DNA from 4 places in the Mesorhizobium sp. B4-1-1 genome. Region 2 is predicted to be linked to each of the others. Evidence: riboswitches for the same ligand, from Rfam matches in the RefSeq annotation. Region 2 holds a riboswitch; each other region holds the start of a gene.
The links. A riboswitch is a leader RNA that binds a small molecule or an ion and turns the genes downstream of it on or off. The one in region 2 is predicted to bind cobalamin.
Positions count from the first base shown of each region.

Region 1: another riboswitch for cobalamin. It lies ahead of FJW10_RS13425 (CbtB domain-containing protein); the one in region 2 lies ahead of FJW10_RS16015 (DUF1636 family protein).
Region 3: another riboswitch for cobalamin. It lies ahead of bluB (5,6-dimethylbenzimidazole synthase); the one in region 2 lies ahead of FJW10_RS16015 (DUF1636 family protein).
Region 4: another riboswitch for cobalamin. It lies ahead of FJW10_RS19535 (DUF1636 family protein); the one in region 2 lies ahead of FJW10_RS16015 (DUF1636 family protein).

Region 1 covers NZ_VFTH01000008.1:63,204-70,868, forward strand. Annotated here, with positions in the region: gene FJW10_RS13410 (DMT family transporter) at 1-389, opposite strand, end outside; gene FJW10_RS13415 (hypothetical protein) at 455-1,039, opposite strand; gene FJW10_RS13420 (CbtA family protein) at 1,091-1,831, opposite strand; gene FJW10_RS13425 (CbtB domain-containing protein) at 1,994-2,203, opposite strand; adenosylcobalamin (AdoCbl) riboswitch at 2,204-2,347, opposite strand; gene FJW10_RS13430 (histidine phosphatase family protein) at 2,433-3,005, shown strand; gene FJW10_RS13435 (PilZ domain-containing protein) at 3,047-3,427, shown strand; gene FJW10_RS13440 (DUF2934 domain-containing protein) at 3,638-3,961, opposite strand; gene FJW10_RS13445 (mandelate racemase/muconate lactonizing enzyme family protein) at 4,060-5,169, opposite strand; gene FJW10_RS13450 (FAD-dependent oxidoreductase) at 5,225-7,663, opposite strand.
Region 2 covers NZ_VFTH01000010.1:87,619-95,283, forward strand. Annotated here, with positions in the region: gene cobN (cobaltochelatase subunit CobN) at 1-633, opposite strand, end outside; gene cobW (cobalamin biosynthesis protein CobW) at 652-1,689, opposite strand; gene FJW10_RS16015 (DUF1636 family protein) at 1,686-2,117, opposite strand; cobalamin riboswitch at 2,157-2,360, opposite strand; gene FJW10_RS16020 (winged helix-turn-helix domain-containing protein) at 2,390-3,589, opposite strand; gene FJW10_RS16025 (NADH-quinone oxidoreductase subunit A) at 3,924-4,289, shown strand; gene FJW10_RS16030 (NADH-quinone oxidoreductase subunit B) at 4,280-4,861, shown strand; gene FJW10_RS16035 (NADH-quinone oxidoreductase subunit C) at 4,866-5,468, shown strand; gene FJW10_RS16040 (four helix bundle protein) at 5,503-5,880, shown strand; gene FJW10_RS16045 (NADH-quinone oxidoreductase subunit D) at 5,947-7,137, shown strand; gene FJW10_RS16050 (NADH-quinone oxidoreductase subunit E) at 7,138-7,665, shown strand, end outside.
Region 3 covers NZ_VFTH01000003.1:96,107-103,771, reverse strand. Annotated here, with positions in the region: gene aroC (chorismate synthase) at 1-267, shown strand, start outside; gene ribB (3,4-dihydroxy-2-butanone-4-phosphate synthase) at 408-1,508, shown strand; gene FJW10_RS05240 (MFS transporter) at 1,699-2,919, opposite strand; gene FJW10_RS05235 (TetR/AcrR family transcriptional regulator) at 3,040-3,633, shown strand; gene FJW10_RS05230 (hypothetical protein) at 3,763-4,746, shown strand; gene bluB (5,6-dimethylbenzimidazole synthase) at 4,848-5,579, opposite strand; cobalamin riboswitch at 5,622-5,799, opposite strand; gene FJW10_RS05220 (histone deacetylase family protein) at 5,916-6,842, shown strand; gene FJW10_RS05215 (exodeoxyribonuclease VII small subunit) at 6,846-7,097, shown strand; gene FJW10_RS05210 (DUF2277 domain-containing protein) at 7,143-7,409, shown strand; gene FJW10_RS05205 (pirin family protein) at 7,419-7,665, shown strand, end outside.
Region 4 covers NZ_VFTH01000014.1:34,763-42,427, forward strand. Annotated here, with positions in the region: gene FJW10_RS19505 (HlyD family secretion protein) at 320-1,522, opposite strand; gene FJW10_RS19510 (MarR family transcriptional regulator) at 1,519-1,998, opposite strand; partial or broken gene FJW10_RS19515 (phosphatidate cytidylyltransferase) at 2,130-2,306, shown strand; gene FJW10_RS19520 (iron ABC transporter permease) at 2,314-3,300, opposite strand; gene FJW10_RS19525 (ABC transporter substrate-binding protein) at 3,684-4,631, opposite strand; gene FJW10_RS19530 (ABC transporter ATP-binding protein) at 4,664-5,452, opposite strand; gene FJW10_RS19535 (DUF1636 family protein) at 5,449-5,832, opposite strand; cobalamin riboswitch at 6,028-6,234, opposite strand; gene FJW10_RS19540 (AraC family transcriptional regulator) at 6,468-7,301, shown strand; gene FJW10_RS19545 (bifunctional helix-turn-helix transcriptional regulator/GNAT family N-acetyltransferase) at 7,338-7,665, opposite strand, start outside.

The DNA of each region.
Region 1 (7,665 bases), on a different contig from region 2:
GCAAGCGCCAGCGCCACGCCCAGCGCCTGCCAGCGGCTGATGGTTTCGCCGAGCACGAGATAGCCGAGCGCCAGGGCGAAAGGCGAGGTAAGCGAGAAGAGCAACGCCGTGATACGCGGGCCGACCGAATAGATGGTGGCGAAATAGGTCGTGCTGGCAATGCTGATGCCGGCGAAGCCCGATCCGGCAAGCAGCCAGAACTCCCTTGGTCCGATCGTGTGCCAGCCGCCGATCGCCAACGACACCGAGCCGGTCATCACGAAGGTCGCGAGCATCTGCCAGCGGGCAAGCTGGAGCAGGGGAACGCGGCCCTTGAGCTCGCTCAGGAACATGGAGCTCAGCGCGCTGCACAAGGCGGCGGTGACGGCGAAGGCTTCGGGGGCGAACATGGCTGGCGGCTGCGAATCCGGGAACCGGACAATTGCCGATGCTTACGCCGGCGCGCAGCGCTCGGCTAGGCCGCGCGGGCGCGCGGCGTGCCGAAGATGGACCATGCGGCGACGACGAGCGCCGCCATCGTGGCAAGCAGCACGCAGAGGCTCGGCAGGTGGAAGACCATGTCGCGCCATCTGGGCTCGACGACGGCGCCGGTGCTGAAGGCCTCGCCGCTATACTGGCACAGGATCCACGACGCGCCGCTGCGCACCATGTCGGCGTCGATATCGGAGATTAGTGCTTTCGCGTTGCGTTCGGCTGAGGGCATCGTCGCCATATAAGTGAGCAGCGCCTTGGCGGTGGCGAGGTAGGCGTGGCTGCATTCGTTGAAGGGGCTCTCCTCGTCGCCGAGGCTGCCCGGCATCAGGCCCCAGAGGCAATAGGTGAATTGCAGATTGCCGTGATTGTAGAGCCGCCGGAAGGTCGGGTCGGTCGCGGTCTGGCGCTGGGCGAGCTCGAGGATCTCGCCGCGGTAGCGCGCGATCACGGCCATCTGGCCGTGGGTCAGGCTCGGGATCTGGATGCCGGGAGGAGGCGGGGCGAAGGATCCGCTATGCGCTTCGGCGGGTGCTACCGCCGTCATGATCGAAAGGGCGGTTGCCAAAAAGAAAATGGCCGCCAGGGCAAGGAACCGTGGCGGCCGACGCATCGGATTTCAGGCGAAGCGGCGGGCAGGGCTGCGCTGGTCGCGCGCCGCGACCACGCGCTCGGCAACCGCGCCGAAGCCGAGCCCGACGACGGTCCATAGCACAAGCTGGATGCCGAGCGAGGCGACGCGGAACTGCCACAGCACCGTCGCCGAGAAGTTCTCCGGTACTTCGTTGATGTCGGGCAGGGCTGCCTTCACCAGCGCGAAGACCACGAGGAAGGCCAGCCCAGCCACGATCGAGGCGTTCCAGGCGCCGAGCCGGGTCCACAGCCGCTGCGCTAGGCCGACCGCCGCCACCATCGCCGCGATCGAGACCACGATCATGATGAAGAACAATTCCGTGCGGTAGCCGATGGTCTCGGCATTGCCGACCGCGGGCGGGTTGGCCGGGTATTTGAGGCTGGGCACCACGATCACCGCCAGGAAGCCGAGCAGCGCTATGAGCGCCGAAGTGCCACGGGGCCCAAGCGAACCCAGCCGGCCATAGGCATAGGCGAAGACCAGCGAGAACAGCCCGCCGAGGGCGGCGCCATAGACCAGCACGCCGGTCGCGAGACCGATGCCGGCCTGCGTGACCCGGCTGACCATGTCGGGCTGCGGCGCCTCGCCGGCCGCCTGGGCCTGCTGTTCCTCGAAGGCGATCGCCTTGTCGACCTGCGGCTCGCCATAGACGCGGGCGAAGGCGAATGCCAGAATCCCCGCAACCAGCCCGACAAGCATGCCGCGCAGCAAAAGTTTTCCGACCATGTCGTTAACCCTCTAAGCAATTCCAGGGAAAGTGCGTAGCGGTTTTCCCGTCCGGAATAGCGTTAAACCAACCCAGCAATTCCAGGAAAACTGCGTGCCGGTTTTCCGTCCGGAATCGCGTTAGACCAGAATCGAAGCGAGTTCAGCGATGCTGACCCCGTCTTAGTGGCAGGGGAAGCCGAGCAGGTGGCGGCCGTCATGCACGAATTCGTGCACATAGGTGCCGCGGATCAGCGACGTCGCGCCTTCTTCCGCCCCGACGAAATAGATCGCCAGCATCAACAGCAGGCCGGCGAAGATGGCCCAGGGCAGAAGCTCGCGAACCGGAATCGCAACCGGACCGTAGCTGGGGGCGAAGGTGGTGTCGGACATATTGACCTCCCGTGGGATACTGCGTCCCGTTGATCGAACAATGCTGCGGAATAAGGCCTGACTTTCGGCTGGTGCCGATCACAGTGGCGCGACCGTGCCGGACTCGCACCGGCTTCCAATCCCGTATAGCGCTAAAACACTTGTCAGCACTTCGTTCGCCTGTCAACGACATGTAATGGCCAACACGGCTTCGCGCGGCCGAAATTTCACTGGACCAGGGAGTTTTGGGATGCTCGCCCGCCTTACGATGATCGCAAACGGCGCGACGCGGTCCATGCGCAAGAGGCGCTTTCCGAGTGACGAGGGGCTGGAGCCGCAAGCCATCGACCGCGCCGCTGCGCTGGCCGTTTCGCTGCGCCGCGCCGACCGCGTCTGGACGAGTCCGGCGCTTGCCGCGCGGCAGACGGCCGAGGCGCTCGGCCTCGAGGCGACGGTCGAGCCGCTGCTTGGTGAGCAGGACTTCGGGCGCTGGGCCGGCAAAGGCTTCGAGGAGGTGCAGGCAGAGGATCCGGAAGGCATGGCGGCTTGGTTCGCCGATGCGGACGCGGCGCCCCATGGCGGCGAATCGCTTGCCGCCGTCGCCCGGCGCGGCGCCGCGCTGATGGAGCGCCTCGCTTCCGAGAGCGGTCATACCATCGGGCTCACGCACGCCCTGCCGATCCGCGCGGCCATGGTGCATGTTCTGGGCGCGCCGCTTTCCTCGGTCTGGAAGATCGACATCGAGCCGCTGTCGCTCACCGAGTTCCGCGGCGACGGCCGCCGCTGGGTGCTGCATGCGAGCGGTGTCATCGTCTCTGGTTGAACCCTCTGGGCGTGAAAGATCCCGATGAACGCGGTCGGCCTATGAAGCTGCCGTTCCGCGTTTCAGTGATTGCTAACGGAACGGAAACGCCTCGCTGCTATGGTGCTGCCCGGTTGCGAGGAGAGCCTTGCCTGAGGAGCCCGTCGGATATGGCCAATTTTCCCGAGACCGAGCGCCGTCTTCATGCGCGCGAATTCGTGCTCAAGGAAGCCACGATCATCGCCGCCGGCGTTAGGATCGGCTGCTCGGTCAGAAATCAGCACGAGCAAGGTGCGGAATTGCGCATCGGCGCCGATGTGGAGATCCCAGACCGCTTCCTGCTCGAGGTCCCGGCCGACGATACGGCCTATCGCGCTTGGGTGCGGTGGCGGCGCAACGACCGCATCGGCGTGGCGCTCTACAGCAACGCGCCGAAAGACTGATACGCGGGCTCGCCGCTCAGCAATTCCTGATTTGATCCTGCCCAAGGCGACGTGCAACCTGGCATATCGGGAACGCAGCCGCCGCGAGCGCGTCCACTGCCGGACCAGCAGGGATTTGCGAATGAGCAGGACAGCCGTTTGGGTGGCGCTGCTCGCTTACCTGTTGCAGGCCGTGCTTCCCACCTCAACTCGCGCTCGATTTAATATGGATCAACTCCGCCCCTTCGCTTTCAGACTCCGCGCCGCCTGCTCGATCGCCGCGCGGTCGTTGCCCAGCCGGTCGAGCAGTTCCTGCGCCTCATCGCCGGAAATGCCGGTGCGCATGGCAAGCGCCTCCACCGTGAGCACATCGGCGCTGTCGATCTCGCGCGTTTCGGGCAGAGCATCGTCCGCTGTCAGCGGCAGGGCCGCCTCGCGGTCGATCTCCAACTCGGCCTGTTGCCAGTGCCGTTCGTGATTGCCGAGGATACCGCCCTCGCGTTGAAATATCTCATAGGCACGCTGCCTGATCTTCTCGGTCCGATCGTCGTCCATTGCCGTTCCTCCTTGCGTGTCACGAGAACGCAGGACAGGGCGGAACGATCCGTGGCATCGCGAAGGTGATCGACCGGCGCTGTTCCAGGCGCGTCCGCTCAGGGCCCGTAGATGGCGACCGGCTTGCCGAACATGCCGGGCTCCGGTTTCACGCCCAGCCCCGGCCGTTGCGGTACGGCGATGTGGCCTTGCTTGATGACGATCGGGTGCTTCGCGTCGAAATGGCCTTTGATGTATTCCTGCGCGATCCAGGCGCCTTCCATGCGGCGCGGCTCGACCGTGGCGGCCAGATGCACGCAGGCCGCCGCGATGATGTCGCCGCCCCAGGCGTCGTCGCAGCTGTGCGGCAGCGAACGGATGGCGCAGAGATCGCGCACCGTCGTCATCTTGGTGAGGCCGCCAAGCCGCGTGACCTTGAAGCCGAAGCCGTCGGCGATGCCGAGCGAGATCGCGCGCAGCACGGCGTTCTGGTCCTCGGTGCTTTCGTCGAGATAGACCGGATGCGTGATGCGGCCCTTCAGGGTCGCGATCTCGTCCATCGTGTTGCAGGGCTGTTCGAAGACGAAGGGGATTTGCTGGCAGAGCCGGTCGAGGTGTATCGCGGCGGCGACCGTCAGGCCGCGGTTGCCGTCGACCGCTAGCCGAGCCTTGTAGCCGACCGCTTCCCAGACCTTGTGGACGACGGCCACGTCTTCTTCCAGGTTGCGCCCGCCGATCTTGATCTGCAGGCGCGGATAGCCTGCCTTCACTTTGTCGGCGGCGATCCGCGCCGTCTCGTCCGGCGCCCCGACGATCAGCGAATAATAGGCCGGCACGCGGTCGGTCAGCGCGCCGCCCAAAAGCGTCGAGACCGGTACGCCGAGCTTTTGGCCGAGCAGGTCCAGGAACGCCATGTCGAATGCGGCCTTGGCGTAGCCGTGCCCGCTGAGCCGCTCGTCCATCTGTTTCGCCAGCAGCCTGATCGAGGCGATCTCCGAGCCGATCAGACCCGGCGCGATTTCGGCGATCGCGGCGCGGGCGCCAAGCGCATGATGCGGCTGGTAGACCGGGCCGATCGGACAGGTCTCGCTCCAGCCGGCAAAACCATCATCGGTGACGATTTCGACCAGTGTGGAGTCCAGCGCCTCCACGTCGGCGCTCGCCATGCGGTAGACACCGCCTTTGACTGGCAGCTGCGCCGAATAGACGTTGATGCGGTCGATACGCATACGGGCTTCCCTCCGAAGGACACGTCGGTAACGGGGCCTTCGCAGGCCCCGCCTATTACATCCGCGCCCTGGCCGAGGTCGGGTCGTAAGGCGAATCCGCGATCACTTCGGCGGCCTTCCATTCGCCCAGGATCGCGACGTCGAGCTTCGTGCCGGGTTTGGAAAATAGTTCGGGCAGCAGCGCCAGCGCCACGTCATGCCCGAGCGCATAGCCGTAGCCGCCCGACGTGATGCGCCCGACCAGCGCGCCGTCGCTGTAGAGTCCTTCATTGGCAAGGGAGCTTGCGCCTTCGGTGTCGATCCTGAGCGTCACCGAGCGGCGCTGGTCGTTGCGCTCCTTGTATTTCAGCACCGCGTCGCGCCCGACGAAGTCGCCCTTGTCGAGGCGGATGAAGCGCTCCAGCCCGCTCTCCAGCGCGTTGAGCTCGGGATTCATGTCGCGGTACATGGCGCGATAGGACTTCTCGAGCCGGAGCGACTCCAGCGCGTGCAGCCCGACCAGCCGCAGACCGTGCTTCTCGCCTTGCTTCAAGATCGCGTCGAGCAATTGACGCTGATAGGGCAGGGGATGGTAGAGCTCCCAGCCCAACTCGCCTTCATAGTTGACGCGCAGCAGCCGCACGTCGCTGGCCAGAGCCACATTGCCGGTCTTGACGCCGAACCACGGAAAACTTTCGTTGGAAAGGTCGATCTCGGTGAGCGGCTGCAGCACCTCGCGCGCCTTGGGTCCGACGACCGTGAAACAGCCGCGATCGTTGGTGACGTTCTTCAGGCTCACGCTGCCATCGGCGGGGAGCAGCCTGGACAGATCGTCGAAGTTCCAGCGCTCGGCGCGCGGCGTCGAGATCAGGTAGAACAGGTCATCGCCGAGGCGCGCCACCATATATTCCGCCTGCACGCCGCCGTTGGCGGTAAGCTGATGCGCCAGCGTCACCTTGCCGACCGCCGGTAGACGGTTGGCGATGATCCGGTCAAGCCAGGCGGCCGCGCCTCGTCCCGACACTTCGAACTTGGTCATCGGAGTCATCTCGACCAGGCCGACGGCGTTGCGCACAGCGAGCACCTCCTCGCCGACGAGGTTGCCCTTCGGCGTCCAGCGCCAGCTAAACTGGTCCTTGGCCTCGACCCCGTCGCGCGCGAACCAGTTGGGCATCTCCCAGCCATTGAGCACGCCCCAGACGGCGCCGAGCTCGGTCAGCCTGTCATAGGAGGGCGCGGTCTTTTGCGGCCGCGCGGCGGGCATGTCCTGTCCGGGATATTTCTGCTCGGCATGCGTGCCCCAGGCCTCGCGCACCTTTTCGCGCGTCCATTCCTTGTTGGCGTAGTCGCCGAAGCGGCGTGGATCGAGATCGGAGGTGTCGATACTGTTGCCGCCTTCGACGATCCGCTCCGACAGATTATAGCCGATCGTGCCGCCCCACAGGATGCCGCCCGGCACGCCTTCGGCCAGCCACACATTGGGCAGGCCCCAGGCCGGACCCATCAAGGGCAGCTCGTCCGCCGTCATCTGGAAGGGGCCGCGCACATTGGCCTTGATGCCGACGCGTCCGAGCGCCGGGACGAGCTGAAGCGCCTGTTCCCAGTTCCACGCCACCGCGTCGAAATCCTCTTCCAGCAGGTCGGCGCCGAACCAGGACGGCACGCCATCCTCGGCGAACAGCTTCAGGTTGGCAGTGCGTTCGTAAGGTCCGAACATCAGGCCGTCGCCTTCCTCGCGCAGATAGCCCTCAAAACCTTCGTCGCGCAGGATAGGCATTTCGGGCCGGCCAGCGCGTTTGCGCTCGACCACTTCCGGCACGGCTTCGGTGATCCAGTACTGGTGCAGGATCGGGATCGCCGGGATGTCGAGGCCGAGCAACGCGCCGGTCTGGCGCGCGTAATTGCCTGTGGCCGTGATCACGTGCTCGCAGGTGATGTCGCCCTTGTTGGTCTCAACCAGCCACTCGCCGCCCGGCGTCCGTTTGAAGCCGGTGACCTCGGTGTTGAGATAGACCTTGGCGCCGAGATCGCGCGCGCCCTTGGCCATGGCATGCGTCACGTCGGCCGGCGCGATATGGCCGTCATCGGGATGGTAGAGCGCGCCGAGCATCTTTTTGTTGTCGAGCAGCGGCCAGAGCTTGCGCGCCTCGTCGGGCGTCAGCAACTGCGCCCGCATGTTCTGCACCTCGGCGACGCTCATATAGCTTTTGTATTCGTCGAGCCGGTCCCTGGAATTGGCGATGCGCAACTGCCCGCATTTGTGCCAGCCGACCGGCTGCCCGGTCTCGGCCTCGAGCCCTTCATAGATCTCGATGGTCTTGTTGATCATCCGCCCGACATTGATGTTGCGGGCGTAGGACGGGATCAGCCCGGCCGCATGCCATGTCGAGCCGGCGGTCAGTTGCGTGCGCTCCAGCAGCGCGACGTCCGTCCAGCCGCGCTTCGCCAGCCCATAAAGGATACCGGCGCCGACGCATCCGCCGCCAACGATCACCACCCGCGCATGTGTCTGCATCA
Region 2 (7,665 bases):
CGCCCCCCTCTCTGTCCGGCCGGACAGAGAGGGGGGCGACGGATCGCCGACATCGATGATCTCAGGCTTCTCCACGACTCCCAGCCCCGGCCGATAGTACCCCGCCTTCGGCACTTTGACCGGTTCGGCCACGGCCGCATCCGACCCGGCAAGTCGCGCCAGCCTTTGCACCAGCGCGCTCATATTGGCCGGGCCGCCCTCGCGGAAATAGCCGAGCAGGGCGTCGATCTCGGCGCGCGGCAGGGTCGAGGCTTCGATCAGCCGCTGGTCCTCGTCATGGCTTTCGCCGGGCAGCAGCGCCAGCTTGATGCCGCGGTCGCGCGCGACCGCGGCGAGCTGGTCGCAGCCGTAACGCCACCACTCAAAGCCGCCGAGGATGCGCACCAGGACGACCTTGGCGTGACGGGCGACGCTGTCGATCCACAGATCCACCGACATCGGATGGCGAAGGTCGCGAAGGGCCGCCAGCCGCATCGAGGGTAGCCGCTCCGCATCGGCCTTCCAGGCGGTGGCCAGACCGGCGAGATCGCTGTCGGTGAAGGACAGGGCCACGACATCCGCAGGCGTCTGCCTGAGGTCGATCGGCTCGGCGAGATCGTCGAGCGAAGCGGATGTGGTGGCGAGGATGTGCATCGTTTTTTGGTGTTGGCCTCAGCCGGCGAGGATACGCTCGATCGCCGGGCGGTTCAGTCCCTTGAGGCCGATGACGACGAGCCGCGAGCGGCGGTCGTCCTCGGCCGTCCAGGCGCGGTCGTAATAGTGGTTGACGCGCGGGCCGACGGCCTGGAGCAAAAGCCGCATCGGCTTGCCGCCAACCTCGACGAAGCCTTTGACGCGCAGCACGTTTTCCTGCTCGGCGGCAAGGGCGACGCGCTCGGCCAACTCGTCGGGATTGGCGACCGACGGGATGTCGATGACGAAGGAATCGAAATCGTCGTGCTCATGGTCGAGCTCGTCGTCGTGATGGGTCTTGCGGTTCTCGATGTCGTCCTCGACGGCGAGCCCGAGGCCGAGCATTACCGACGGGTCGACCTTGCCCTGCGCGGTCGGAACGACCTTCACGGCGCGCGCGACATGCTTGCCGATGACGGCGTTCGCACGCTGCGACCCGGCCGCATCCATCAGGTCGCTCTTCGACAGGATGATCAGGTCGGCGCAGGCGATCTGGTCCTCGAATACCTCTTCGACCGGATCGTCATGGTCGAGCGTCACGTCCGCGGCGCGCTGCGCCTGCAGGGCATTCATGTCGGAAGCGACACGGCCGTCGGCCAGCGCCGGACCGTCGACCACGGCAATGACCCCATCGACCGTCACGCGGCTCTTCACGCTCGGCCACTGGAAAGCCTGGACGAGCGGCTTCGGCAAAGCGAGGCCGGAGGTCTCGATCAGGATGTGATCGACCTTGGGGTTGAGCGACAGGATCTGGTCGAGCGCCGGCACGAAATCGTCGGCGACGGTGCAGCAGATGCAGCCATTGGCGAGCTCGACGATGTTTTCCTCCGGGCAGGTGTCGACGCCGCAGCCTTTCAGGATCTCGCCGTCGATGCCGACATCGCCGAACTCGTTGACGATGATCGCCAGCCGCTTGCCCTTGGCGTTCTCCAGCAGGTTGCGGATCAGCGTCGTCTTGCCGGCGCCGAGGAAGCCGGTGACGACGGTACAGGGCACGCGGGAAACGGAAGCGTTCATGGTCGGTCCTTCAGCATGTCGAGGGGCGGGATGCGGGCAACGAGGCCGCGCTTGAGAGAATCGGGCCGGCCGCGCCAGGGAATCAGGCCGTCGGTCGAGGTGGCGAAGAGTTTCGCGCCGGCAACGAGGTCGGTGCCGCTGGTGGCATTCAGATCGCCGAAGACGTAGCTCCAGCAGCCGTCGCGCAGCAGCGCGGCGCTGAGCCGGCGCTTGCAATTGCCGAGGCATTCAACGGTGCGGATGTTGATGTTTTCGCCGGAGGCAGCCCGGCGCGTGTCCTCGGCGAGCAGCGCGCCGGCACGCGGATGGGCATCCGAGCCGGTTTCGTCGCGGCAGGAGGAGCACACGATGACGGTCACGCCGGCCAGCGCGTCGGGCTCGGACGAAATATCCGCACTATTTGCCGGGAAACTGCCGTTGCGATCCAAAACCAGGCTCCTTGCCCGGAAAACCCGCCGGGCATTCGGATACTTAAAGTCTCAGACGGCAGGTCTCCTGGCTCGCGAGTCGTCGCCTTGAATGCCGCCTTCCCGGGAACATCCCAGTGGTTTTCGGCCGGGGCTCGTCGCTTACAGTTGCGGGGACAGCCGCGGATTTGGGTGTTGGCCCGCACCGCATTCCCTCTTGGCTCCTCCCTTTGCCGGGAGAAGACCGTCTGCGGCGGATTTAGGCTTACGGCCGGGTGCCTGTCAACGCACGGCTACGACATCACGATGTCGGCCAGCGCCGGTCCCAGGTCGCCGGCCGGCGTCACTTCGATCGCTCCCAGGCCGAGCCAGCCCTGCATTTGCTGCAGTTCGTCGAAGAGTTGGACCGCCGTTTCGGCGGGAGCGCCGGTCTCGGCGTAGGCGGCATGGACGCGCAGCACGCTTGCCGGCCGATCGGCCCTCAGATCGACGCGGGCGACGATGCGGTCGCCAAGCAGGAAGGGCAGCACGTAGTAGCCGTATTGGCGCTTTTCGGCCGGCGTGTATATCTCGATACGGTAGCGGAAATTGAACAGCTTTTCGGTGCGCGTGCGTTCGAAAACCAATGGATCGAACGGGGCGAGCAGGGCGCGTGCCTCTATCCGACGCGGAAAGCGGGCGTCCTTGTGGAGATAGGCGGTCTTGTCCCAACTCTCCACCGTCACAGGCAGCAGTTCGCCCGCTTCGACCAGTTCCTGGATGCGGTCTTTCGTATCGCCCGGCGCGAGACGAAAATAGTCGCGGAGGTCGCCATAGGTGGCGATGCCATGGGCGCGGGCCGAGATGCGCAGCAATTCGCGATGCGCGTCCTCGACCGAGGGTACGGGAAGGTCGAGCACAGCCTGCGGCAAAACGCGCTCGGGCAGGTCGTAATAGCGTTCGAAGCCGCGCCGGTAGGCGGTGGTGATGCGTCCGGCCCAGAACAGCCATTCGAATGCGTGCTTGGCCTCGCTCCAGCCCCACCAGCCGCCATTGCCCTTGTGGCCTTCGATGTCGGACGCGGCGATCGGTCCGCGTTCGGCGACCTGCGCATAAATCTCGTCGATCATCGCCTTGCGCTCCCGGCCCCATTTCGCCAGGCCGAGATACATCTCGTCGCCCTGCTCGGCGCGCAGCATGCGCCAGCGCATCAAAGGGTAGGTTTCGACAGGCAGGAACGACGCCTCATGCGCCCAATATTCAAAGACCGCGCGCTTGCGGCTGACCGCGGCGTTGTCGAGCAGCGCAAGCGGGTAGGGGCCGAGGCGAGAATAGAGCGGCATATAATGAGCACGCACCACGGCGCTGACGGAATCGATCTGCAACAGGCCGGTTCGTGAAAGCACGCGAGCAAGGTGGCGGCGATCCGGAACGCCGCCGGGCCTAGGGTCGTTGAATCCCTGCGCTCCGAGCGCAATGCGCCTCGCCATGGCCAGCGAAATCTTGTCCTTCATCGAGGCGTCCTTGCCCTGATCATTTGCCGCATTTTTAGCCGGTGATTCCGACGATGCTAGCAGGCAAATGGCGGGAGATATGTCAGGAGAGAAAAGTGGAGTAAAAAGCGAAGGAAATCAAACAGGAGCGGATCGGACCAGTTTCTTCCGATAAGGCGTCCAGGGCCGCGATTTGAACAAGGTTTGACTTGCGTCACCGAAACCGCTGCGCTAACCCTCGCCGCGTTGCAGCATGGGCCCCCTTAAAACGGTTCAGCGGTTAAACTGTCACGCTTCCGCATTAGAGTTCGTTGCTGTAATCAAAGTGAACTGCCCGCCTAAGGAAAGCCGCCGCATGAGCGCACTCCTGAGTTCATATCTGCCGATCGTCCTGTTCATCGCCGTGGCGCTGGTCGTCGGCCTTGCGCTGCTCATAGCGCCGTTCCTGGTGGCCTACCGCAATCCCGACCCGGAAAAGCTTTCCGCCTACGAATGCGGCTTCAACTCATTTGACGACGCCCGTATGAAATTCGACATCCGCTTCTACCTGGTGTCGATCCTGTTCATCATCTTCGATCTCGAGGTCGCCTTCCTGTTCCCGTGGGCGGTCTCCTTCTCCAAGGTCGGCATGCTCGGCTTCTGGTCAATGATGGTGTTCCTGGCGGTGCTGACCATCGGCTTTGCCTATGAATGGAAAAAAGGAGCGCTGGAATGGGATTGAACGACAGTTCAGGCACCCTCGTCGCGCCGAAGCCCAAGGGCATCATCGACCCCAATACCGGCAGGCCGGTGGGGGAGGACGATCCCTTCTTCCTCGAAATCAACAATGAGCTGGCCGACAAGGGTTTCCTTGTCACCTCGACCGAAGCGCTGATCACCTGGGCGCGCAGCGGCTCGCTGATGTTCATGACCTTCGGTCTCGCCTGCTGCGCGGTCGAGATGATCCACACCTCGATGCCGCGCTATGACTCGGAGCGTTTCGGCGTCGCGCCGCGCGCGTCGCCGCGCCAGTCCGACATCATGATCGTCGCCGGCACGCTGACCAACAAGATGGCGCCGGCGCTGCGCAAGGTCTACGACCAGATGCCGGAGCCGCGCTACGTCATATCGATGGGCTCCTGCGCCAATGGCGGCGGCTATTACCACTATTCCTATTCGGTGGTGCGCGGCTGCGACCGCGTCGTGCCGGTCGACATCTATGTGCCCGGCTGTCCGCCGAGCGCGGAAGCGCTGCTCTACGGCATTCTCCTTCTGCAGAAGAAGATCCGCCGCACCGGCACGATCGAGCGGTGAGCCGATGACCCTGGCGTTGAACGAACTCTCCACCTATCTCGGCGAGAAGCTCTCCGGCCGCATTGGCGAAGCCGTGCTTGCTTATGGCGAGCTGACCGTGCCCGTCGAGCCGGGCAATCTCATCGAGGTGGCGACCTTCCTGCGCGACGATCCGCGCTGCCAATTCATCTCGATCATCGACGTCTGCGGAGCGGACTACCCGTCGCGCGCCAGGCGCTTCGACGTCGTCTATCACCTGTTGTCGCCGAAGCAGAATGTGCGCATCCGGCTCAAGGTCCAGGCCGACGAAGAGACGCTGGTGCCGTCGCTGACCGGCGTCTATCCCGGTGCCGACTGGTTCGAGCGCGAGACCTACGACCTTTACGGCGTGCTGTTTTCGGGCCATCCGGACCTGCGCCGCATTCTCACCGACTATGGTTTCGAGGGCCATCCGCTGCGCAAGGATTTCCCGCTGACCGGCTTCGTCGAGGTTCGTTACGACGACGAGGCCAAGCGGGTCATCTACGAGCCGGTCGAGCTCAAGCAGGAATTCCGCAATTTTGATTTTCTTTCTCCTTGGGAAGGGACGGACTACGTCCTGCCCGGGGATGAGAAGGCGAAGCAGTGAGTACGGAAGTAGTGAGTAGTCAGTAGGGAAGGAATTGGGAAAAAAGATCGAATCTTATCGCGACTTGGTGGTGTGGCAATCGGCGATGGTCCTTGCCGAGGATTGTTACCGCGTCACCAAAGGTTTTCCGAGAGACGAGATCTATGGAATGACCTCCCAGATGCGCCGCTCGGCGGTGTCTATCGCCGCGAATATCGCTGAGGGGTACGGTCGCGAGAATAGAGGTTCTTTCGTTCAATTTCTGCGCATGGCACAGGGTTCGTTGAAGGAACTGGAAACACACATATTGCTGGCGTGCCGGATCGGTATGCTGGCAAGAGACAACGAGACTGAACTGCTACTGCGGTGCGAAGAGATTGGAAAAATGACGCGATCTCTGATCAGAACCGTGCAGGCCAAGCAGGCGGAATGAAGCAGGCATTGAGATTGATGATCACTACTCACTACTCACTACTGACTCTTCGCCAGAGGCGCCACAATGGCTGAAACCTCCGTCCGCAACTTCAACATCAACTTCGGTCCGCAGCACCCTGCGGCGCATGGCGTTTTGCGGCTGGTGCTGGAGCTGGATGGCGAGGTGGTCGACCGCGTCGATCCGCATATCGGGCTGCTTCACCGCGGCACCGAAAAGCTGATCGAGGCCAAGACCTATCTGCAGGCCGTGCCTTATCTGGACCGGCTCGACTATTGCGCGCCGATGAACCAGGAGCATGCCTTCGCTTTGGCCGCCGAGCGGCTGCTCGGCATCGAGGTGCCGAAGCGCGGCCAGTTGATCCGCGTGCTCTATTCCGAGATGGGCCGCATCATGTCGCACATCCTCAATGTGACGACACAGGCGATGGACGTCGGCGCGCTGACGCCGCCGCTGTGGGGCTTCGTTGAGCGCGAAAAGCTGATGGTGTTCTACGAGCGCGCCTCCGGCTCGCGCATGCATGCGGCCTATTTCCGGCCGGGCGGCGTGCACCAGGACCTGCCGCAGAAGCTGGTCGAGGATATCGGCAAGTGGATCGATCCGTTCCTGAAGTCGATCGACGATCTCGATGCGCTTTTGACCGGCAACCGCATCTTCAAGCAGCGCAATGTCGATATCGGCATCGTGTCGCTGGCCGACGCCTGGGCCTGGGGCTTTTCGGGCGTGATGGTGCGAGGCTCGGGCGCCGCCTGGGACCTGCGCAAGTCGCAGCCCTATGAATGCTATTCCGAGATGGATTTCGACATCCCGATCGGCAAGAACGGCGATTGCTACGACCGTTACCTGGTGCGCATGGAAGAGATGCGCCAGTCGGCCAGGATCATGCGCCAGTGCGTCGATCTCCTGCTCGGCAAGGAAAGCGCCGGCCCGGTGTCTAACCTCGACGGCAAGGTGGTTCCGCCCAAGCGCCAGGCGATGAAGCGTTCGATGGAAGCGCTCATCCACCACTTCAAGCTCTACACCGAGGGCTATCGCGTGCCGGCCGGCGAGGTGTATGCGGCCGTCGAGGCGCCGAAGGGCGAGTTCGGCGTCTACATGGTCTCCGACGGCACCAACAAGCCCTATCGCTGCAAGCTGCGCGCGCCCGGTTTCGCGCATCTGCAGGCCATGGACTTCCTGTGCCGCGGCCACATGCTGGCCGACGTCACCGCCGTGCTTGGCTCCCTCGACATCGTGTTTGGTGAGGTCGATCGCTAAATGTCAGTCCGCCGTCTCGCAGATGCCAGCGTCCAGCCAGCCTCCTTTGCCTTCAACAAGGCGAACGCGGCGGCGGCGCAGCAGTGGATCGCCAAATACCCGAAGGGGCGCGAACAGTCGGCCATTATCCCGCTGCTGATGATCGCGCAGGAGCAGGAAGGCTGGGTCACCAAGGCGGCGATCGAGAAGATCTCCGACATGCTCGGCATGCCGCGCATCCGCGGCCTCGAAGTCGCGACCTTCTACACGCAGTACCAGCTCAATCCGGTCGGCACCCGCGCCCATATCCAGGTCTGCGGCACCACGCCCTGCATGCTGCGCGGCTCGGAAGCGCTGATGGATGTGTGCCGTTCGAAAATCCATCACGACCAGTTCCACACCAACGACAAGGGCACGCTGTCGTGGGAGGAGGTCGAATGCCTCGGCGCCTGCGTCAACGCGCCGATGGTGATGATCTTCAAGGACACGTTCGAGGACCTGACGCCCGAGCGGCTGGCAGAGATCATCGATCTCTATGACGCCGGCAAG
Region 3 (7,665 bases), on a different contig from region 2:
AATGCCGGCGGCATCCTGGGCGGTATCTCGACTGGACAGGCGATCGTCGCCCGCTTCGCCGTCAAGCCGACCTCGTCGATCCTGACCCCGCGCCAGTCGATCGACAAGGACGGCAAGGATGTGGAAGTGATGACCAAGGGACGCCATGACCCGTGCGTCGGCATCCGCGCCGTGCCGATCGGCGAGGCCATGGTTGCCTGCGCGGTCGCCGATCATTATCTGCGGCACAGAGGACAGACAGGGAAGGCAGTGGGCCGTAGGGAATAGGCAGTAGACCGCCCGACACAGCCGTTTTCTTTCTTCTACTGCCTACTGCCTACTGCCTACTGCCTACTGCCTACTGCCTACTGCCTACTGCCTACTGCCTACTGCCTACTGCCTAATTCCTGCGAGCGAAGCGAGCATCAATGCCTTACGACCAGAAAAAGATCGTCGAAGCGATCCGCGCCTTCGAGCGCGGCGAGATCGTCGTCGTCATGGACGATGACGGGCGCGAGAACGAAGGCGATTTGATCGTCGCCGCCGTCCACTGCACGCCGGAGAAGATGGCCTTCATCGTCCGCAACACCTCCGGCATCGTCTGCACGCCGATGCTGCGTGACGATGCCAGGCGGCTGAACCTCGCGCCGATGGTGGCGGACAATGACTCCGCCCACACCACCGCATTCACGGTCAGCGTCGATTTCAAGCACGGCACCACGACCGGCATTTCCGCCGACGACCGCACGCTCACCGTGCGCAATCTTGCCAACGGCAATGTCGGCCCATCCGATTTCGTGCGTCCCGGCCACATCTTCCCCCTGATCGCGCGCGAAGGCGGTGTCTTGATGCGCTCTGGCCACACCGAGGCCGCTGTCGATCTCTGCAAGCTTGCCGGCCTGCCGCCGGTCGGCGTCATCTCCGAACTGGTCAACGACGACGGCACGGTCAAGCGCGGCCCTGAAGTGCAGGCCTTCGCGGAACAGCATGGCCTGAAGCAGGTCTCGGTCGCAGACCTAATCGCCTACCGCCAGCGCAAGGAAACGCTGGTCGAGCGCGTCGCCTGCTCCGACATCGACACGCCCGGCGGCAAGGCGCAGGTCTTCACCTACACGCTGCCCTGGGATTCCATGCACCATGTCGCGGTCGTCTTCGGCGACATCCGCGACGGCGAGGACGTGCCGGTGCGCCTGCATTCGGAAGATGTCGTCACCGACGTCTTCGGCACCAGCCATCGGCTCGACGGCGTCATGAAGGCGATGGGCGAGCGCCGGCGTGGCGTCATCGTCTATCTGCGCGAGGGTTCGGTCGGCGTCGCCCACCAAGAGCGCAAGCGCCCGGCGAGCGGCGACCGCGAGGACCACGAGGAAGCCCGCCGCCGCGAGAACGAATGGCGCGAGATCGGCCTCGGCGCCCAGATCCTCAAGGACCTCGGCATCTCCTCGATCAACCTGATCGCCTCGCGCGAGCGCCACTATGTCGGCCTCGAAGGGTTCGGCATCCATATCGCCAAGACCGAGATTCTGTAGTCTGTCGAAGGACTGACGTACCATCCCGCTGGCAGCTCTGCCCGCGTTGCTGATTGACCGAAGCCTCCGGAACTTCGTCATCCTCGGGTCTGCGCTCCGCTTCGCGTCGCTCCGCCCGTGGATGACGATGTCGCGGAGGCCTCGGCTAACTGCCAACGTCTGCGATGATGATCGGACGGCCGACTAAGCGTCACTCCGCAGGCACCACCGCTACGCCCCTGTCCGCGTCGCAATCGCCCGTCGCCAGCCGGCACTGCCCTGCAAGCACGGTGGTCAGCGCGATCGCCCCGGCCACCACCGACACCCAGAACCCGTTCTGCGGACCGAAATTGTCGACCATCCAGCCAGCGGCGAAGGAGCCCAGCGCCATGCCGATGCCGATGCCGGTGGTCACCCAGGTGACGCCTTCGGTGAGCATTGCCGGCGGCACGTGGCGCTCGATCAGGCCGAAAGCGGTGATGAAGGTCGGCGAGATCGCGACGCCGCTGACGAAGACGGCCAGCGCCAGCGTCGGCACCGTGTCGGCAAAAAGCAGCGGCAGCGTGGTGACCGCGATCACGCTGACCGCGACAGCCAACTGCCGCTGCAGCGGCGCCTTCAGGCTGAGCGCGCCGACGATGATGCCGAGCACGAAGGATCCCAGCGCATAGACGCCGATGACGAGGCTCGCCGCTTGCGGTTGGCCGAGCGCCTTGGTGATGGCGACGGTGGTGACTTCCGTGGTGGCGAAGGTCGCGCCGACAAAGATCAGCGCGAAGGTGATGATCTGCACCGGCCGCAGGCGGATCGCCGAACCGGTCGCGCCATGTTCCGCCGGGCGGATGGGCGGTTCGGACGAACGCTGGAGCAGGAATGCCGCCGAACCGAGCGCGAGCAGCAATGTGCTGACCACCATGCCCGCTTCGGGGAACAGCGCCGCGCTCAAGCCCACCGACAGCGAGGCGCCGGCGACATAGACCAGTTCATCCGCGGCCGATTCGAACGCGAAGGCGGTGCTCAACCCGGGACGATCGCGGAAGATCTCGGTCCAGCGCGCCCTGACCAGCGCCGGAATGTTGGGCATGGCGGCGGCAAGCAGCGCCGACCCGAACAGGGTCCAGGCCGGCCAGTGCTGGTTGGCCGCCACGATCAATGTCGTGAAGGCAAGCACCGAGACGAGCGTGGTCGGCAGGGCAATCGCGCTTTGGCCAAGCTGATCCACCCATCGCGAGATCTGCGGTGACAAAACAGCATTCACAAGGGCGTAGGTCGCGGAGACCGCCCCGGCCAGCCAGTATTCGCCATGCGTCTGCGACAGCATCGCCACGATGCCGATCGGCGCCATGGCGATCGGCAGCCGCGCGATGAAGGCGGCTGCGGCAAAGCCTTTCGTGCCGGGAGCCCGAAAGATGTCCGTATAGGGGTTTCGCATGATCCTGCTCCTCGACAAGGGTGCATACTAAAACTACATACGCTGCGTATGAATGTGAGATAGTTCATACGCCTCGTATGTCAATTGGCATACGAGGCGTATGTGAGTAGGGCCAGAGCCATGCACAGACCGCGCAAGGAGATGATCGCCGAAACGCGCGCCAAGCTGATCGCGGCCGCCCGCCACGCCTTCGGCACGATCGGCTATGCCGAAGCCTCGATGGACGATTTCACCGCGTCGGCCGGCCTGACGCGCGGCGCGCTCTACCATCATTTCGGCGACAAGAAGGGGCTGCTGCAGGCGGTGATCGCCGAGATCGACGGCGAAATGGCCGTGCGGGTGAACGAGGTGGCTTCGAAGGCGCCGACCCGTTGGCAGCATTTCGTCGATGAATGCACCACCTATATCGAGATGGCGCTGGAGCCGGAAATCCAGCGCATCATGTTCCGCGACGGCCCGGCGGTGCTCGGCGACCCGGCGCAGTGGCCGAATGCCAGCGCTTGCACCGCCTCGATGACCGATCATCTGACGAAGCTGCAGGACGAGGGGGTGGTCGTTCCAGAGCTTGATCCTGAGACGACCTCACGGCTGATCAATGGCGCCAGCAGCCAGGCCGCGCAGCGCATCGCCAATTCGAACGATCCCGAAGCGACGTCGAAGAAGGTGATCGCGGCGTTCAAGCAACTGCTCGAAGGCTTGCGCAAGAGGGTTTGACGGCACGCTTGGGTAACCAAGCATAGGGTTGTGCACCGGTTTCGGATCGGTGCAACCCTGCCGCGATTGACAATCAATAGGGCGAGCGCATCCTCCCCGGCCATTCTCTGAAGGTGTGGGGTTCGGGGCATGTGGGACTTCAGCATCGGCAGGTCGGTGTCCATCATGATACGGACGTGGCTGTTCATCGTCTTTCGCATGATCGTCTATTTCGGCATCACGGTAGCCTACATCATGGCGACCGGCACGGGCGCCAGCGTCGGCTACGGCGCCGGTCACATCTCGACCGATCCGGACGGCCCGATGTCCTTCGCGCTCTGGGGCGGCGTGGTCGGCTTCGGGGTCGTCTCGATCGCTGTCTACTGGATCCGCGAATACATCCTCTATGTGCTGAAGGCGGGCCATATCGCCGTCATGGTGCATCTGATCGACGGCCACGATGTCCCTGACGGCCAGAACCAGATCGCCTATGCCAAGGAAGTGGTCACCCAGCGTTTCGCCGAGGCCAACATCCTTTTCGTCGTCGACCAGCTGGTCAAGGGCGCCATCCGCGCCATCACCGGCCTGATCGGCGGCATAGCCGCCTTCCTGCCGATCCCGGGTCTGAGCGGCCTGGTCGGCTTCATCAACACCATCATCCGTATCTCGCTGACCTATGTCGACGAGATCATCCTCGGCTACAACATCCGCATCAAATCGAGCACGCCTTTCGAGACGGCCAGGCAAGGCGTCGTCCTCTACGCCCAGAACGGCAAGCACATGGTCAAGAACGCCGTCTGGCTGGCGGCGATCATGTGGGGCGTGTCCTTCGTCATCTTCCTTTTGATGCTGGCGCCCGCGGCCGCGATCCTCTGGGTCATGCCGGGCCAGCTTGCCGGCTGGGCTTTCGTGCTGGCCATCGTCTTTGCCTGGGCCTTCAAGGCGGCCTTCATCGAGCCCTTCGCCATTGCCTCGCTGATGCAGGTCTATTTCGCAGCCATCGAGGGCCAGGTGCCCAATCCCGAATGGGACCCCCGGCTGGCCGAGGCCTCGTCCAAGTTCAGGGAACTGCGCGACAAGGCGCTGGGCTCCTTCGGCGGCGGCTCGCGCTGGGATACGCCCCGGGCCGCCTGATCAGGATTTCGAAGGACGGCCTAAAGCGCGTCGCGTCGAAACGGATTCACGCGACGCGCTTTAGGTCGTTGCTTGATGCATGTCGTTGTCGCAAACCGAGGTCACTTTTGCGCGACATGCATTAGCCTTGCGATCGCCGATTTGAGCGGCGCCTCGCCGGCGCCGCGAAAAGTCTCGCTCATCACAAGCTCCGGCAGCGATAGGCGCTTTCCCCAGCCATGCGCCTCGAGGTCAGGCTTCGGCGCGAAGGCAGAGACGCGGCCGACGCAGAGATAGGCGATCGGCGTCACATGTTCCGGGATCGACAAGAGCTGCTTCAGCGCTTCCGTCTCGATGATGCTGACCCAGCCGACGCCGACACCCTCGGCCCGCGCCGCCAGCCAGAAATTCTGCACCGCGCAGACGGTGCTGTAGAGGTCCATCTCCGGATTGTGCCAGCGCCCGAGCGGCGAATCCTTCGACCGCTGCCGGTCGCAGGTGATGCACAGATTGAGCGCGCTTTCGCAGATGCCCTCGAGCTTCAGCTTTCGGTACAGCGCCTGCCGTTCCGCCTCGATCGCCGGCAGCTCCTGCTCGCGCGCGGCGAGGAACAGGTCGCGCACCTGCCGACGCCTGCCTGCATCGCGGATGACGATGAAGTTCCACGGCTGCATGTAGCCGACCGACGGCGCATGATGCGCGGCGGTGATCAGCCGCGCCAACACGCTGTCGTCGAGATCGTCGGGGACAAAATGGCTGCGCACGTCACGCCTGGTGAACATCGCCCGATAGACCGCGTCGCGCGCCAATTGGTCAAAGTCGTCGCCGCTCGCGGCGATCGCTGCTGCCGTCATCGCTTTTCCCCTTGCGACAAGCAATTTCCCGCCTGACCAAGCGGAAAACCATGTCTGCCGGGCCGGTCTTCTGGCTCGGGATCCTCCCGCATCCGGCGCCTTCCCGTCATCGACAGTGGCTTTGCCGGCGCGGTCCCCCTCACAGCGTTGGGCACGCCACGGAGTTCAACCGTGTTCCCGATTCTCCCGCGTCGCGGGCACCAGGCAGCGAGGAGACTTTACAGCGTAGCCTAAGCCGCGCCAATGGCGCCAGCGACACGGGCTGGCGCAATTTTCCCCAGCCATTCGGCTTTCCAAACATGGTCATCCGCGCCGCGGGTGCCTAGATTAGGCGCCATGGCCACCCGTCTCTACACGCATCCGATCTTCCTGGAACACCTCACGCCGCCCGGCCACCCCGAGCGGCCCGACCGCCTGCGCGCCATCGAACGCGTGCTCGACGACGACGCTTTTTCGGCGCTCGACCGCGTCAAGGCGCCGGAAGGCGATGAGAAAACGATCCTCTATGCGCATCCCGAGGATTTCGTCGAGCGCGTGCGCGCGGCGATCCCTGAGAACGGGATCGTGTCGATCGACGCCGATACCAGCGCCAGCCCGAAAAGCTGGCAGGCCGTGGTGACGGCGATCGGCGGCGCCAACGCGGCGGTGGACGACGTCTTCGAGGGCCGCGCGGCAAACGTCTTCGTCGCCGCCCGTCCGCCGGGTCACCACGCCGAAAAGACCACCGCGATGGGCTTCTGCCTGTTCAACACGGCCGCGATCGCCGCCCGCTACGCGCAGAAGAAGCATCAGGCCGAGCGCGTCGCCATCGTCGACTGGGACGTCCACCACGGCAACGGCACGCAGGACATTTTCTGGGACGACCCGTCGGTGCTCTATTGCTCGACGCACCAGATGCCGCTTTATCCCGGCACCGGAGCGAAAAGCGAAACCGGCGCCGGCAACATCATCAACGCGCCGCTCGCGCCGCAGACCGGCAGCGACCTGTTCCGCGACGCCTTCCTGTCGCGTGTGCTGCCGTCCATCGATGCCTTTGCGCCGGACCTGATCATCATTTCAGCCGGCTTCGACGCGCACCACCGCGATCCGCTGGCCGAGATCAATCTGACCGAGGACGATTTCGACTGGGCAACCGGGCAATTGATGGAACGCGCCGGCCGCCACAGCTCCAACAGGCTCGTCAGCCTGCTTGAAGGCGGCTACGATCTGCAGGGACTGGCATTTTCAGTCGCCGCCCATGTCGGGCGGCTGATGAAGGGATAGGGTATGGCATTGGAAGACAATGAGGACGTCAAGGCGATGAGCTTCGAACAGGCGCTCGACGCGCTGGAGAAGATCGTCGATGATCTTGAGCGTGGCGACGTCCCGCTCGACCAGTCGATCAAGATCTATGAGCGCGGCGAAGCGCTGAAGGCGCATTGCGACCGGCTGCTGAAAGCGGCCGAGGACAAGGTCGAGAAGATCAGACTGTCGCGCGACGGCAAGCCGGTAGGAACGGAGCCGTTGGACGCAGAGTAATTTGGACGACGGTGAGGCAGACAAAGCAGGTAAGGAGTTCAAGCTATGTGCCGCAACATCAAGACCCTGGCCAATTTCGAGCCACCGGCGACCAATGACGAAGTGCATGACGCAGCGCTGCAATTCGTGCGCAAGCTGAGCGGCTCGACCAAGCCCTCCAAGCGCAACGAGCATGCCTTCCACCATGCGGTCGAGGCGATCACAGCTATCGCGCGCGAATTGATCGATTCGCTCGAAACCAACCAGGAACCGCGCAATCGCGAGGAAGAAGCTGCCAAGGCGAAGGCCAGGTCGGCGCTGCGTTTCGCCTGAGGATCCGACATGAGCTTCTTTCCGGGAAACGATCCTGAACCGGGCGATGCCTTCGCCTGCGACCAGATCGAGTTGATGGTCGTCCCCAACGCCAAGGACATTGGCGGCTTCGAGGTGCGCCGCGCCCTGCCGACGGCGAAGCGCCGTCTGGTCGGGCCGTTCATCTTCTTCGACCGCATGGGGCCGGCGATCCTGCGCGCCGGCCATGCGCTCGACGTGCGCCCGCATCCGCATATCGGGCTTTCCACCGTCACCT
Region 4 (7,665 bases), on a different contig from region 2:
CTCTTTGATTTAGAGGCGGATTCAGATTTCAGGTCGAACAGACCTGAAATCATCCGGCTCTAGGTTTCCGGGCGGCAAAGCCTTCCGTTGAGAGACCTTCATCGCGGTGGGACGCGACTATCGATGTGGGGGTTACATCGACTGAAAGTCTCTGGCAGAGCGGATTGCTGCCGCCCGGAAACCTGAGGACCGACGGGTCCGCGACGAGGCCTCGGCTTTCGGACCAGCCGCGATGCGGCTTGCCTCGCTGATCCTTGTCACTCCTCCCATCAGACCAATCCCCTCAATGCCCGCCGCGTCGCGACGGGCCTCGCTGTCGTTACTGCGCGTGCTCCCCTGCCGCGGCGTGGCCGAAGATCGACGGCAGGCCGCGCGCCACGCCGGTGTCGACGGTGACGGTGGCGCTCATGCCGGTGCGCAGCGCCATCTTGGCATCGGGATCGGTCAGTTCCAGCCGCACGGGAATGCGCTGCGTGACCTTGACCCAGTTGCCGGTGGCGTTTTGCGCGGGCAGCAGCGAAAACTCCGCGCCGGTGCCGGCGCCGATCGCCGTGACGATCGCCTCGAAGGTGCGGCCCGGATAGGTGTCGACGACGATCTCGGCCTTCTGGCCCGGCTTCATGTTGGTGAGCTGGGTTTCCTTGAAATTGGCGTCGATCCAGGTGTCGCCGGTCTCGACCAGCGCGAACAGCGGCGTGCCGACGGAGACATACTGGCCGACCTTGAAGGACGCGGCCTGGTAGATGACGCCGTCGGCCGGCGCCTTCACCGTCGTCTGCGCCAGATCGTAGGCGGCCTTGTCGCGCGTGGCCAAGGCCGCCATCACGGTCGGATGCTTGTCGGTCTCGATGTCCGGATTGCCGCCGAGCGCCGCCTTGGCGCTGACGATGCCCTGCTCCGCGACGGCCAGCTGCTGCTTGGCCTTGTCGAGGTCGTTGCGGGCCTGGTCGAGCGAGGACTTGGCGTTAATGCCCTTCTGCGCGAGATCGGCGGCGCGGCCATATTGCGACTGCGCATAGTCGACTTCGCTGGAGGCGGATTTTTCCTGCGCCGTCGCCTGGCTGTAGGCGGCGCGCAGCTGCTCGACGTTGAGGCGCGCGGCGGCGACCGCCGCATCGGCCTGGGCCAGCGCGATCCTGTAAGGCTCGGGATCGATGACGAAGAGAAGGTCGCCCTGCTTGACCATCTGGTTGTCGGCAATGCCGACCTGGACGATACGACCGGCCGTGTCGGAGGCGACCGAAATCCTGGCCTGCTGCAGATTGGCGTTCTCGGTTTCCTGATAGCGCCCACCCGTCACCCAGACATACGCGCCGCCGGCGAGCAGGGCCAGCGGCAGCGCGACCATCAACAGGAAGCGACCGGGGCGGCGCTTCTTCGTCGGCGCGACCGGGGCCGGCTGCGGCGCAGGCGCCACCGCGACAGGAGTGGCCGCCGGCTGTGCGGGCGCCTCAGCGACCGGCTGCGCCGGCGCACTCAGCTTCGTGACGTTGTCGTCTTCCCGCTTGGCTACCGCGCTCATGCCGCTGCCCCTTCCCTGCTCTTTATCTTTTCGAGGGACGATGCCTCGCCGTCCGTCAGGTTCCGCACGATGGTGTCCAACACCCGGATCAGGATGCGCCGCTCTTCGGGCGAAACACCGGTCAACGACTCCTCATAGACCTCGCCGGCAAGGCTTTTGACATCGGCGTAAGCGGCGCTCGCCTTGTCGGTCGGGAAGATCATGCGCACGCGCCGGTCGGTGGCGTCCTGGCGGCGCTCGATCCAGCCGCCCTCCTCCATGCGGTCGACGAGGCGCGAGACGCTGATCGGCTCGATTTCGAGCAGCTCGGCCAGCCGCGCCTGGGTGATGCCTTCTTCCTTGGCAACGCGCACCATCAGCCGCCATTGCGCCGAGGAAAGGCCCAACCCACTGGCACGCACCTCGAAACGCTTGCGCATCAGGCGCTGCACGTCGTGGATCAAAAACCCCAATCTGTCGATACCATCTGAAACCATGAGCGATACATATAATAAGCGTGCTTACTATTCAAGTGGATGCTTTGTGCAAGAAGCCGGCAAATCGAGATATCAGGGATCCGATGCGTCGATGGTTAGCGTCCGGTGAAGATAGCTCCGATGCCTTCGTCGCCTGCACGATGGGATTTCTCGGCGGACTCGTCGCCTCGGCGATCAAGCGCGACCAGGGCGTCAAGGATTGGGGCCACCTGATCGAAGGTCATGGCGGCATGCTCGACCGCACCGACAGCTTGGTCTTCGCTGCGCCGATCTTATTCCACATCGTGCACCATTTCTGGACGGTTTAATAACCGGTCAGAGCCGGTTACGCATCAGCAAGATGACGACGAAGAACGCGCCGAGCGAGCTGGTGATGATGCCGATCGGCAGTTCCTGCGGTGGCAAAAGCGTGCGGGCCAGCAGATCGCTCGCCAACAGCAGGATGGCGCCGAACAGCGCGCAGGCGATGACCAGATTGCGATGCAAGGGGCCGGAGAGCGGCCGGCTGAGATGCGGGATCATCAGGCCGACGAAGCCGATGACGCCGGCCACGGCAACGAGAATGGCGGTCGCCAGGGCGGCGACGAGGAATGTCGCGCGGCGCATCCTCGCCACCGACACGCCAAGGCTCTCGGCGGCGCTTTCGCCGGCGAGGAAAGCATCGAAGCGGCGGTGGTTCCACAGGCCATAGGCGAGGATGATGCCAGCGCCAAGCGCCGCCAGGCCGATATTGTCCCAGCGGGCAAGACCGAGCCCGCCCATGGTCCAGAACAACACCGAGTGGGCGGCGCGCTGGTCGCCGGCGAACACGAGATAGTTGGTCAAGGCAGTGAATAGAAATGAGACGGCGAGGCCGGCCAGGATCAGCCGCTCGGGCCCCTGCCCCTTCACCCGCGACACCAGCAGAAGCACAATCGCCGCCGCCAGCACGCCGCCGGTGAAGGCGGCAAGCGGCAGCGTCCAGACGCCGAACGTGTCGCCGAATACGGTGATGACGGAGACCGCGCCCGCCGCCGCGCCCGAGGAGAGGCCAAACAGGAACGGATCGGCGAGGTCGTTGCGAGTGACCGTCTGTAGCAGCGCGCCGACCACGCCAAGGCCGGCGCCGACGGCGATCGCCAGCAACGTGCGCGGCAGCCTCAGGTCGACGACGATGCTGCCGACCGGGCCGGATGGGCTCTGGCTGCCCAGTCCGGCCGCATGCGCCAGTGCGCCAACGACCTGGCGCAGAGGTATCAGCGTCGAGCCATAGGCGATCGAAAGCAGCCCGAGCGCGACCAGCAGCGTCGCGCCAAGCATCATGGCCAAAGCGAACGATCGGCGGCGCAGATTCACGGCGTGGGACCTGCCGCCGCGATACCGGCGTTCGGGATTAGCCGAGGCATCCGCGACTTCGTCGATGCCGCAAGGGGCCGTCCACCCATCATTCCGGGGCGAAGCAGGCGCGAAGCTCCGTCGCGTAGATGCCGTGACCTGGCACGAGAAGTGCCACGGTGCGGAATTCTGAGCAGCGGCAACGCCTCGGCGTCACGGAATGGATCCTTGGGTCTGCGCCGCCTCGCTTCGCTCCTTGCTCCGCCCGTGGATGACGAAGTCGCGAGTGTTTTGGCCAATCTCCAAAGCGGTCGATTCACAGGCACACGATCCGTCAATGAAGCCATCCCCACCCCTTCAGAACCCCAGACCTAAAACGCTTCCGGATGCATGGCCCTGGCGATCTTGCCGATCGCCTCGATATTGGCGGGTCCGGGCGTCAGCTCGGCGTAGCGCAGAGCGACGAAGCGCTCGTTCCTGACAGCGTCGGTCTCCTTCATGGCCGGATGGACTTTAAGGAAATCGAGCAGCTTCCTGTAGCCGCCGCCATCCTGGTAATCGAGCAGGATAAGGAACTGCGGATTGCGCGAGGCGACCGTCTCCCAGTCGGTGTTGCCCCAGCTCGTCTCCATGTCGGCCATGATGTTTTCGCCGCCGGCGGCTGCGATCATGGCGTTGGGAATGGCGAACTTGCCGGCGGTGAAGGGCTTGTCCTCGCCGGAATCGTAGAGGAACACGCGCGTGCCCTTGCGGTCGCCGACCTTGGCGGTGATATCGGCAAGCTCGGCCTTCCAGCCGGCGACCAGCTTTTCGGCCTCCGTCTCCTTGCCGAAGATCTTGCCGAGCTTCTCGACGTCGCCATAGAGCAAGTCCATCGAGGCGGCGGGCCGGTTCTTGTCGAGATGGACGCAGCTTTCGGTCAGCACCAGCGTCTTGATGCCGTGCGGGGCGAGCGTGTCGGGCGTGACCTCGCCGCCCGGTTTCATGCCGTAGTACCAGCCGGCGAAGAAGAAATCCGGCTGCACGGCAACGAGGTTTTCCAGCGTCGGATATTTTGGCGCCAGCTCCGGGATGGAGCCCTGCTCCGCCTTGAACTCGGGGCCGACCTTGTACCAGCCGGTGATGCCGGTAAGCCCGACGATCGACGGCTGCAGCTTCAGCGCGAAGGCCATCTCGGCCATGTTGAGGTCCTGGATGACGGCGCGTTCTGGCGGTGCATCGAAGGTGAGCGGCTTGCCGCAGCTGTCGACGGTGACCGGGAAGGCGAAGGCGGCCGAGGCGAGAAGCGAGAAGGCAAACGACAAAGCGAGGCGTTTCACGGGGTGGTGCTCCTTGTTTGGGTTGGGCAGGCTCAGGATGACGAGGAAGCGCGCGTGGGCAGTTCGAAGACGGTGAGCTCGCGGTCCTCGGTCGGGTGCCGCAGGCGCAGCACGTCGATGCCGAAAACCTCGCGGATATGCGGCTGCGCCAGCGCCTCGCGGGGCGGCGCCAGCGCGTGCAGCCGGGCGTTGCTCATCACCGCGACGTTGGTGGCGAAGGGCGCCACCAAGGCGAGATCGTGCAGCACGGCGACCACGGTCATGCTGAATTCGGCCACCAGTTCGAGCAGTTCTGCGCGGGCGCGCGGATCAAGGTGGTTGGTCGGCTCGTCGAGGAACAGGATCTTCGGCTCTTGCGCGATGGCACGGGCGAGCTGCGCGCGCTGGCGCTCGCCGCCGGAGAGCGAGCCGATGCTGCGCGCGAGCAGTGGCAAGAGCCCGGTCCGGCGCAGTGCTTCGACGACGATGTCGCGGTCGTCGTGCCGGCGCCTCAGGCCGGCATGCGGGACGCGGCCAAGCTCGACATAGTCGATGAGCGCCAGCCGTGGATCCGGCTGGTCCGTCTGGCCGACGACGGCGATGCTGAGCGCCCGCTCGGCGGCGGTGATCCTATCCAGCCGGCGCCCGGCCAGGCGAACCTCGCCGTGGCTCGGCGACAACGCCCCGCACAACATGCGCAGCAGAGTCGTCTTGCCGGCGCCGTTCGGGCCGATGATGGCGAGGCGCTCACCCGCCGCCAGCGACAGGCTGACATCCTCGACCAGCGTCCGGCCGTTTGCCGTGGCGCCCAGATCGCGGGCTTCAAGCAGGGGCGCGCTCACCGGACTTGCTCCCTGGCCTTACCCGCGGCGGGGATGCGCGCCAGTATCTTGCCGGCGAGCCTTGCCGGGCGCTGGCCGGAATTGCACCAGCCGTCGGGCAGCGAGGCATAGAGCCTGGCAAATTCCACCAGCGCGCCGGCGTCGGTGCCCCTGTCGATGGAACCGAAGAGATAGGTGGCTTTGCCTTGCGCCTTGAAGGCCACGGTGAGCGGCCGCGCGCAACCCGCCATGCAGTCGATGGTCTCGACGGCAAAAGAAGGCGCCGGTTGCAAGGAAAGCCTGGAACGCAGGTCGGCGCACAAACCCTCGCCGGACCTCAGCCCGGTCACGGTATCGCGACACAGAGAACAGACGATGATGCGATGGCTCGAGCGTTTCACCGTTTCACGGAAACGGCGAACCGCTCTATCTCTTTGTTTTGACGCAATTCCAGACGGAAAACCGCTACACACTTTTCCTGGAATTGTTCTCGAGGCGTCCAACATTTCCGTCACTTTCCAAAATGGCGACGGAAGGATGCTGGACGAGCCGGCCGACAAGACCGGCGCCCGCGTCTCCTCCCGGCACACCCCGTCCGGTCAACTCATGTCGATGGCAGGTCTCCTGGCTCGCGGGTCGTTGCGCCATCCGCCTTCCCAGCCTTGCCGGCCAGTGGCGTTTCGGATGGAACTCGCCGCTCACAGTTGCGGGGGCAGCCACGGGTTCAATCCAGACCGGATCTCACCGTGTTCCCTTTTCACCCCTCGCCTTGCGGCTCGGGGACCATGACGCAGCCATCGTAGGTTGTCCGCGTGCGAGTCGCAACGGCTTCTGTCCGCCCATGGCGCGAAAGACATGGCGGGATCCTCGTGTCGGTGCCGCAAGTCGCTTGCTTCGTTTTGATATGTAATAACATTACCAAATAGAATACGCTGCCTTGGCTTGTCAACGTCATTCGACTTCGCTCGAAGCGCAATTTCGATCAAACTGGCCGCCGGTGCGGGGACTAGTGTCGCCCCGCCAGATGCGAGGAAACATGAACCCGACCGAGAAAGCGCTGTGGTTTGTCGAAAGCCATCTGCCGGACGCGATCAGCCTCGACGAAATAGCGGCAAGCAGCGGCGTGTCGCGCTTCCATGTGACGCGCGCCTTCGGCGCCGCCACGGGACGATCGGTCATGGGTTATATGCGAGCGCGCCGCTTGAGCGAAGCGGCGCGCAAGCTGGCCGGCGGCGCGCCCGATATTCTTTCGGTCGCGCTCGATGCCGGCTACGGCTCGCATGAGGCTTTCACGCGGGCCTTTCGCGAGGCGTTCGGCACCACGCCGGAATTGGTGCGCGCGCAAGGCTCGACCCAAAACCTCGACCTCGTGGAGCCCATTCTGATGGACAGTTCGCTTCTCACCACTCTCGAGCCGCCGCGCTTCGAGACCAGCCGCCCCTTCCTCATCGCCGGTCTCGGCGAGCGCTACAGCTGCGAGACCAGCGCCGGCATTCCAATGCAATGGCAGCGCTTCGCACCCTATATCGGCAACGTTCCAGGCGAAGTGCCTGGCGTCTTCTACGGCGTGTGCACGAATGGCGACGATGCCGGCAATTTCGACTATGTCGTCGGGGTCGAGGTGACGGATTTCTCCGATCTGCCGAAGGATTTCTATCGCGTGCGTGTGCCGGCGCGGAAATACGCGGTGTTCTCGCATCGCGAGCACATCTCGGCCATCCGCCGGACCATCAACACGATCTGGAACAGCTGGCTGCCGCCATCCGGCCACGAAATCGCCGACGCGCCGGAATTCGAGCGCTATGGACCCGAATTCGACGCGCGCACCGGCAATGGCGGGTTGGAGATCTGGTTGCCGGTGAAGGGGTGAGCGCCTTCCCCTCACCTTGTGGGAGAAGGCAAAGAGCTAAAGTTCCAGATCCCACGTCTGCCCGACAAGGTCCTTGCCGAACGAATGGTGGCGTTCCTCGTCGACCAGCTTGAAACCCACTGCTTGATAGATGCGGCGGGCCGCGCCCAGTATGTCATTGGTCCATAAGGTCAGCGTCTTGTAGCCCTTGGCGCGCGCGAAGGCGATGCTTTCGTCGACCAGGCGCGCACCGATGCCAAGGCCGCGCGCCGATGGCTCGACATAGAGCAGCCTGAGCTTCGCCACCTCCGGCGACTTGCGCACGACGAAGACGGAACCGACAACCTCGCCCGCGCGCTCGGCGATCCAGGCACGCTCCCACTTC